DNA from 4 places in the Acidovorax sp. FG60 genome. Region 1 is predicted to be linked to each of the others. Evidence: predicted binding sites of a transcription regulator. Region 1 holds the regulator's gene; each other region holds the start of a gene.
The links. The regulator sigma-54, encoded in region 1, starts transcription at its own class of promoters, with help from an activator protein. The targets are predictions, from matches to a motif close to TGGCANGNAANCTGCTTT.

Region 1 (2,201 bases):
TCCGCCGGGGCCATCTCCACGCGCATGGTCTCGCCATGGAAACCTTCGGACTTGTACTGCGCCACGATGTCGCCGACCACGATGGACAGCCCGCCCACGTCGGCCTCGGGGTAGCCCAGCGACTGGAAGAAGCGCACCCGCGCTTCAGAGACCAGGCTCAGCAGTTGCGCGTTGTCCAGGTGCCCGCCCTGGTTCACGTGGCTGATGTAGATCTGCAGCTCGGTGGCAAAGCCGAAGTGCGGGGGGAGGTCGAAGACGATGCGGGCCATGGTGGGGTGGCGGATAGAAAAACGAAAAATTCAAACAGGGCGAGCCATGCGCCCCCAACCGGGGTACCTACAGCGCCTTGCGCAGGTTGGCCGGCGCGATCTTGAGCGCCTCGCGGTACTTGGCCACGGTGCGGCGTGCGCACTCGATGCCCTGCTCCTTGAGCATCTCGGCGATCTGGCTGTCGGACAGCGGCTTGGCGGGGCTTTCTGCGGCCACAAACTGCTTGATGAGGGCGCGCACGGCGGTGCTGGACGCGTTGCCGCCGGTCTCGGTACCCAGGCCCGAGCCAAAGAAGTACTTCAGCTCATACGTGCCAATTGGCGTGGCCATGTATTTGGCGGTGGTCACGCGGCTGATGGTGGATTCGTGCAGGCCCAGTTCGTCGGCGATGTCGCGCAGCACCAGCGGGCGCATGGCCAACTCGCCGTGGGTGAAGAAGCTTTTTTGCCGCTCCACGATGGCGCGCGAGACGCGCAGGATGGTGTCAAAGCGCTGCTGGATGTTCTTGATGAACCAGCGCGCCTCCTGCAGGCGCTGCTGCATGCCCTGGTGGCCCTCGCCGCCCTTGTGGCCGCGCAGGGCGCCAGCATAGATGTCGTGCACGCGCAAGCGCGGCATCACATCGGGGTTGAGGCTGACGATGAAGTTGTGCTGGCCGTCGCGGCCGTTAGCGCGCCCGGCTTTGCGCACGATGACGTCGGGAATGATGATGTTGCGCTCCACGTCGGCAAAGCGACGGCCGGGGCGAGGCTCCAGGCGAGCGATCAGCGCCATGGCGGCGCGGGTGCGCTCTTCGCCGTCGCCACACAGCTGCGTCAGGCGGCGGATGTCGCGGCGGGCCAGCATCTCCAGCGGCTGCTGACAAATGCGCAGCGCGGTCTGCACCGTGTCGGGGTCAGCATCGCTGTCCTCGTCGGCAGCCAGCGCCGTGAGCTGCAGCGTCAGGCATTCGGCCAGGTTGCGCGCACCCACGCCGGTGGGCTCCAGGCTTTGCAGCAGGCGCTGGGCCACGGTGAAGCGGTGCACCAGCTCTTCAATCTGCTCCAGGTCGTCCGGCCCGGCCAGGCTGATGGCCAGCTCTTCCAGCGGCTCTTCGAGGTAGCCGTCGTCGTTGAGCGATTCAATGAGAAAACGCAGCGCTGCGCGGTCAATCTCTGACAAGCGCAGCGCCAGTGCCTGACGGTGCAAAAAGGCGGTCAGCGATTCATGCGAACGGGCCAGCTCGGTGGCGTCGGCCTCGTCGCCTTCGGAGTCGTTGCGGTTGCGGGCGGGCGCATCCCCGCCCCACTCCGCGTCGTTGGGCGCCATTTCTACCGTGCCGTCACCGCTCCAGTCAGGCTCGTCAGCGCCAGCACTCGGTGTTTCAGCATCATTTTGGCCTTCAGCGCTTGTGCTGCTTGCGCTGTTAGCTCCTGAAAATATAGCATCATCGGCGCTGTACTCATCGGGCTGCGCGGGCGTGTCGGCGGCTTCGAGCCCAAACTCCTCGCGCGGAGCTTCGTCGGCATTGCGTTCGAGGAACGGGTTTTCGTCGAGCATCTGCTCGACTTCCTGCGAGAGTTCGAGCGTGGACAACTGCAGCAGCCGGATGGACTGCTGAAGCTGGGGGGTCAATGCAAGATGCTGCGAGACGCGCAGCGAGAGTCCAGGCTTCATCACATCCTGAAGTGTTCGCCAAGGTAAACACGTCGTACCTCGGCGTTGTCCACGATCTCGGACGGCGTGCCCTGCGCGAGCACGCGGCCATCGCTGATGATGAAGGCGTGGTCGCAGATGCCCAGGGTTTCGCGCACATTGTGGTCGGTGATGAGCACGCCGATGCCCCGCGCCTTCAGGAAGCCGATGATGCGCTGGATCTCGATCACGGCAATGGGGTCGATGCCGGCAAAGGGCTCGTCCAGCAGGATGAAACGCGGTTGAGTGGCCAGGGC
Region 2 (2,201 bases), on a different contig from region 1:
CTCTTCTTGGATGTAGTACGGCCGCGCCCTTACAGCGCTTCCTTGCCGGTTTCGCCAGTGCGGATGCGCACCACCTGCTCCAGGTGGGTCACGAAGATCTTGCCGTCGCCGATCTTGCCGGTGCGGGCGGCGCTCTCGATGGACTCGATCACGCGGTCCACGAGGTCGTCCGCCACAGCGGCTTCGATCTTGACCTTGGGCAGGAAGTCAACCACGTATTCCGCGCCGCGGTATAGCTCGGTGTGGCCCTTCTGGCGGCCAAAGCCCTTGACCTCAGTGACCGTGATGCCTTGCACGCCGATGTCCGAAAGCGCTTCACGCACCTCGTCCAGCTTGAAGGGCTTGATGATGGCTGTCACCATTTTCATTTTGGTTCCTCCGACATGGGCGCAGCAAGCGCCCATTGAGACTTGCTTACAGGGTTTTGGTGAGCGTGACGATCACGCGCGACTTGTTGACGTGGCCGAAGAAGGCCTTCTTGTTGGCGCCGACCACGGCCGCGCCCAGCGACAGGCCACCGCCGAAGTCGTAGGCACCGCCCACGCTGTAGTCCATGTAGTTGGGCACGCCCAGGTCCTTGATGTCGCTGGCAAAGCGCGTGAAGCCGACCGAGGCCTTCACCGTCACGCTGGGGGCAACTTCCTGCGCAAACGCGAAGTTCAGGTAGCCGGTGTTGCGGCCCTTCAGGCCCGAGCCAGCCTTGGCGCCGGCAAAGCCGAAGTAGTCCTTGGAGATGGTGTGCGAATACTTGGCAGTGAAGGGGCCCATGGTGGCCGCGCCATACAGCTCGGTGGTGTTGCCGTTGCTGTTGCCAGGGTAGATGTAGGTCAGGGCGCCCACGTCCAGGTCAGCGCCGCCAGCCTTGAACTTGTAGCCGCCGTACAGGTCGGATTCGAGCGAGTTGTTGGCAAGCCAGTCCACGCTGGAGTTCCAGTTACCCACGTACCAGCCGGTGTCGCCGAAGGCGTAGTCAAAACCGCCTTGCAGTGCAGGCTTGACCGCTTTGGACTTGGAAACGTCCTGGTCCTGGCCACGGAACTTGTAGTTGGTGGTCAGGCTGACATTGCCGGTGAGCTGGGCACTGGCCAGCATGGGAAGGGTTGCAACAAGGGCAACGCCCAGGGTCTTGATGATGGCGCGGGTCATGTTTCCTCCGGTTGGACAAAGTAGGGACAAGCGTTTTAAGCACGGACCGTGCCACGCCAGTGCAACCATTGCATCGCCTTCACATCGCCGTTGCGTTGCGTTACACCGATCCCCAAGTACAGTGACGGTGTGCGCGCGGACCATGTTGCACCTTGTTGGTGCACTACACAACAGGGCCGCGCTAAAAAACCATAAAACGCACCCATCTGGGGAGAAACCGCTTCATGAGTCTTGCTTTGGTGCAAAGCCGCGCCCTTCTGGGGCTGCAGGCGCCTTCTGTCACCGTCGAAGTGCATCTGGCCAATGGTTTGCCCAGCTTCACGCTGGTGGGCCTGGCCGAGGTGGAGGTCAAGGAGGCCCGCGAACGGGTGCGCTCGGCGCTGCAGAACGCGGGGCTGGAGTTCCCGCATAACAAGCGCATCACGGTAAACCTGGCACCAGCCGATCTGCCCAAGGACTCAGGGCGCTTCGATCTGCCGATTGCACTGGGCATCCTGGCCGCCAGCGGGCAGGTGGACGCAAGCCGTCTGGCGGGCTATGAGTTTGCGGGCGAGCTGTCGCTGTCGGGCGAACTGCGCCCCGTGCGCGGCGCGCTGGCCACCAGCCTGGCGCTGCAGACCCAGCAGATCACCGCGCAACTGGTGCTGCCCCCCGGCAGCGCTGAAGAGGCCGCCCTGGTGCCCGCCGCGCGGGTGGTGCGCGCACGGCATCTTCTGGATGTGGTGCGCGCCTTCCTGCCGCCGGGCAGCGTGGCTGCGGGCGATGCCGACGTGGCCAACGACGGCTGGACCCGCCTGCAGGCCACCCCCATGGCGGCGAGCACAGCAGGCCCCGACATGTGCGACGTGAAAGGCCAGGCCAGCGCCAAACGCGCGCTCGAGATTGCTGCCGCTGGCGGGCACAGCGTGCTCATGGCCGGGCCGCCGGGGTCGGGCAAGTCGATGCTGGCGCTGCGGTTTGCGGGGCTGCTGCCCGCGATGACCGTGGACGAGGCGCTGGAGAGCGCCGCCATTGCCAGCCTAGCCGGGCGCTTTCGCACCGACCAGTGGGGCCAC
Region 3 (2,201 bases), on a different contig from region 1:
CCATTGATAGCAAAAGCCCAGAACCGAAAGGTTCTGGGCTTTTTTGCTTGAGAGGGCGCTCAGAGGTATCCCTGAATGATTTGTACCATGCCTCCTGACCGCTGCACTCTTAGGGCTTGTTGTGCGGGCTGGCCGCCAGGGAGCGCGCTGTGTGCTGATCGAAAACAGGTGATGGCCCGCCGGGGCGGAGGACTTTCATGATCGATGGACTCGTGGCCGGAAGGCTTTACGGTGATTCCGAGCAGCGTACCGACAAGGCTGGAAAGCCTTTCACTGTGGCCAAGGTGCGTGCAAACACGGCGGATGGCGAGTTGCTTTTTGTGAATGTGATTGCGTTTGAGGCGGGTGTTTGCGCTGCCATTCATAACCTGCGCGATGGGGATTCACTCGCGCTTTCGGGCAGCATCACACCGAGAGTCTGGACGGACAAGCAGGGCAACACCCGGCCTGCATTGGATATGGTGGCGCACCGTCTGCTTGCGCTCCACGGAGATTGAAACAGGACGCTGCTGAGTGGCGGACCTGAAGCGGGGCAACGGTGTATCCCTGTGGGTTTGGGCAACCGGCTTCAGGCGCTTGTGGGGCACCGCAGATATCAAGTCGGGCTTTGTGGCGTGGATGTGGTTTTTATAAATCCCAGCGCTTTGAGTTCTTCTTCGTCCAGATGCAGCTCCGTCAATTCCGGTTGCCGTGCCTCCACGACACGCCTGCGTTCGTAGTTGCTGGGAGGGCCTTTTTCTGTTTGTCGGCGGTCCTGCCCGTTGCGTCTGTCGGTGTTGACTCTCCGGTCGGTGTTCATACTGGTGCTCATGCTGGTGGGGTCATGGGTATTGATGGGGGCTGGGGCTGTCGGTGCTTCATGAACGTGATGCTCGGTGGTTGCCAGTCGCCTCCGTCCTGCCGTGCCAGTCTGCCGGAGCTCGCTTTGTTTGGAAATGAAAAGATGACTGCAAGGCAAGGTGGGTTGCAAGGGTGACACTGCAGATGCTTTGGTGAATCGGAAGATTCCAAAGTGTCCACCGCCCAAGCCTTTGCCAAAGCCTGGCGACTCCAGTCCTTGCAGCTCGCTAACGGTATGGGTGATTGCCCTGATTTGGTGAGGTGCTGCACTGCATTGATGCATTCCGCCACAGGGCGGTACTCCAGAGAACGATCCGGTCGGCCCTACCTGGTCCGCCAACAGGGGCTTGGCATGGCCTCGGATGGTGCGGCATGAATATTGCGATCCCCTTCCGTGTCTGCTGGTGAAGCTGCCTGCGGACTGATCGATACCCTCCGCTAATGATGGCGGAACACCCGAGTGAGTTGCGGCTTTTTTTGCAGTCGCCCGCTTGGTAGTTCCAACCCACGCCCGTGGTTCCGCGGAGGGTGTGCTGTGCCGCTGGCATGGCACATCCTGCACCCCTCGAAACGGTTCCCCGGGTTCTTGCAGGATGAGCAAGCATGAAAATCGTTCTCATTGGCCACGGCATGGTCGGCCACAAGTTCCTCGAAAGTCTGGCCGAAACCGGCATGACTGGTGTCGAGGTCACCGTGCTGTGCGAAGAGCCGCGCCCTGCCTACGACCGGGTGCATCTGTCGGCCTTCTTCAGTGGCACCTCGGCCGATGAACTTTCGCTGGTCGAACCCGGCTTCTTCGAGCGCACCGGCTTCACGTTGCGCCTGGCCGCGCGCGCTGCATCGGTGGACCGTCGCATCCGCACCGTGACCACGGCGGATGGCGAAGTGCTCACCTACGACAAGCTGGTGTTGGCCACCGGCTCCAATCCCTTCGTGCCCCAGGTGTCCGGACGCGACCGCGATCACTGCTTTGTCTACCGCACCATCGAGGACCTGGAGGCCATGCAGGCCTCGGGTGCCAAATCGAAGACCGGCGTGGTCGTGGGCGGGGGGCTGCTGGGCTTGGAATGCGCCAAGGCGCTGCGCGACATGGGCCTCGAAACCCATGTCGTCGAGTTCGCTCCCAGGCTCATGGCTGTTCAGGTGGATGAGGGCGGTGGCCGCGTGCTGCGCGCCAAGATCGAAGAACTGGGCGTGCAGGTGCACACCGGCCGCAATACGCAGGAGATCACCGATGGCGCCCGCGCGCGCCACCGCATGGTGTTTGCCGACGGCACCTGGCTGGAGACCGACATGATCGTGTTCTCCGCTGGCATCCGCCCACGAGACGAACTGGCGCGCCAGAGCCTGCTGGCCATTGG
Region 4 (2,201 bases), on a different contig from region 1:
CGGTGTCGCCCACCTTGAGCAGGGGCAGCACAGGCAGGTCCTGGGCGCGGCGCGATTCGTCTTGCAGCGTGGCCTCCAGCGCGCCCTGCACCCGCACCACCAGCGCGGTCACGTTGTCGCTGCTGCCACGGCGCAGGGCAACCTGCACCAGCTCGTCGCTGAGCGCCTGGGCCGGTATCTCCTGGCGCAGCAGCTGACGCAGTTCGCGCTCGGGCACGCTGCCGTGCACGCCGTCCGACAGCAGCACAAACAGGTCACCGCTGCGCAGCTCGCCCTGGCTGTAGTCCACCACCACGTGGTCGTCCAGGCCCATGGCGCGGGTGAGCTGGTGCCTGAGATCGTGCTGCGCCATGACATGGTCGGTGGTCAGCTGCTGCAGGCGGCCCTCGCGCACCAGGTAGGCGCGCGTGTCTCCCACATGGGCCAGCGTGTACGACTGGCCACACAGCACCAGCGCGGTCAGCGTGGTCAACCCCACCGCAGGCTGGCGGCGCCGGTTCATGGAGGCGAGCCAGCCGTTGTGGGCGGACAGGATGCGGTCCAGCGCCACCGTGGTGTCCCAGGTGTCGGGCGTGGCGAAGTAGTCGTTCACCAGCGTGTTCACTGAAGTCTGGGCGGCCTCGCGGCCATTGCCGCCGGTACTCACGCCGTCGGCAATGGCCGCGATGGCTCCGCGCTCACGGTCGCGCCCCTGGCCCAGCACGAGCGCGGCGAAGTCTTCGTTCACCTCCTTGCGCCCGGCCTGCGAGGTGTGGCCGAAATCCAGTTCAAAAGTCATGCACCAGCTCCTTGCAGGTTCCGTGCCCAAGGTGGTGCGCCCCGCGCCAGACAAGGGCATACCCCCGTGGCGCCTGCGCAGAGCCGGGGCAGCACTGCACCACCCCCCACACGCGGGTCTCAAAACACCCCCAGAAGCCGCCCCACCTCAGTGCAAATCGACTGGCACAAGCATTGCTTAACTCCAGCAACGACCCCACAGGGTCACGCAATCCACCCGTGCAATGGCGCAGGGGTGGATTGCCCGGACGAAGGCGTCCGCACATGCGGTTTCGACAGGAATTCGAAACGGCATCGTGTGGACGCCTTTTTTGTTTTTCGAATCGCCCAGGCGATAGAACCGACGGAGTCACGATGAAAAAGCTCAAGCTGGTGATGGTAGGAAACGGCATGGCCGGTGTGCGCACGCTGGAAGAGCTGCTCAAGATTGCCCCGGATCTTTACGACATCACGGTGTTTGGGGCCGAGCCCCACCCCAACTACAACCGCATCCTGCTCTCGCCCGTGCTGGCCGGCGAGCAGACCATCGACGAGATCATTCTGAACGATTGGTCCTGGTATGCCGACAATCACATCACGCTGCACACCGGCTTCACCGTGACCGACGTGGACCGCGTGCGCCGCGTGGTCAGCGCCACCAGCAAGGATGGCACGGTGGTCACCGCCGAATACGACCGACTGATCCTCGCCACAGGCTCCAACCCCTTCATCCTGCCCATCCCCGGCAAAGACTTGCAGGGCGTGCTGGCCTACCGCGACATTGCCGACACACAGGCCATGATCGACGCGGCCGCCACGTACAAGCATGCCGTGGTCATCGGCGGCGGCCTGCTGGGCCTGGAGGCCGCCAACGGCCTGATGAAGCGCGGCATGCAAGTGAGCGTGGTGCATGTGGGCGACTGGCTGATGGAACGGCAGCTGGACGACGTGGCCGGGAAGATGCTGCAAAAGTCGCTGCAGGAGCGCGGCATGCAGTTCTTGATGAAGGCGCAGACGCAGGAGCTGGTGGGCAACACCGAAGGCCGCGTGGCCAGCGTGAAGTTCAAGGACGGCACCGAGGTGCCCGCCGACCTGGTGGTGATGGCCGTGGGCATCCGCCCCAACACCGCCCTGGCCGAAAAGATGCGCCTGCACGTGAACCGCGGCATTGTAGTGAGCGACACGCTGCAGACCACCACCGACGCCCGCATCTACGCCGTGGGCGAATGCGCGGCGCACCGGGGCATTGCCTATGGCCTGGTGGCCCCGCTGTTCGAGCAAGGCAAAGTGCTGGCCAACCACTTGGCCGAATTCGGTATCGGCCGCTACCAGGGCTCGCTCACGTCCACCAAGCTCAAGGTCACAGGCATTGACCTTTTCTCGGCGGGAGACTTTCAAGGGGGAGACGACACTGAGGAGATCGTGATGAGCGACCCTTTCGGTGG

Region 2: the regulator sigma-54 is predicted to act here: its motif matches at 1,183-1,200, upstream of ACODS0_RS05080 (TorF family putative porin).
Region 3: the regulator sigma-54 is predicted to act here: its motif matches at 1,209-1,226, upstream of nirB (nitrite reductase large subunit NirB).
Region 4: the regulator sigma-54 is predicted to act here: its motif matches at 941-958, upstream of nirB (nitrite reductase large subunit NirB).

What each region holds. Positions count from the first base shown of each region.
Region 1 covers NZ_JBMDJC010000005.1:19,676-21,876, reverse strand. The annotation lists gene ACODS0_RS09035 (acyl-CoA thioesterase) at 1-269, opposite strand, end outside; gene ACODS0_RS09030 (RNA polymerase factor sigma-54) at 337-1,926, opposite strand; gene lptB (LPS export ABC transporter ATP-binding protein) at 1,926-2,201, opposite strand, start outside.
Region 2 covers NZ_JBMDJC010000003.1:6,881-9,081, forward strand. The annotation lists gene glnK (P-II family nitrogen regulator) at 30-368, opposite strand; gene ACODS0_RS05080 (TorF family putative porin) at 415-1,146, opposite strand; gene ACODS0_RS05085 (YifB family Mg chelatase-like AAA ATPase) at 1,371-2,201, shown strand, end outside.
Region 3 covers NZ_JBMDJC010000002.1:466,382-468,582, reverse strand. The annotation lists gene ACODS0_RS04975 (single-stranded DNA-binding protein) at 198-497, shown strand; gene ACODS0_RS04970 (hypothetical protein) at 596-799, opposite strand; gene nirB (nitrite reductase large subunit NirB) at 1,444-2,201, shown strand, end outside.
Region 4 covers NZ_JBMDJC010000024.1:23,179-25,379, reverse strand. The annotation lists gene ACODS0_RS24245 (bifunctional protein-serine/threonine kinase/phosphatase) at 1-778, opposite strand, end outside; gene nirB (nitrite reductase large subunit NirB) at 1,132-2,201, shown strand, end outside.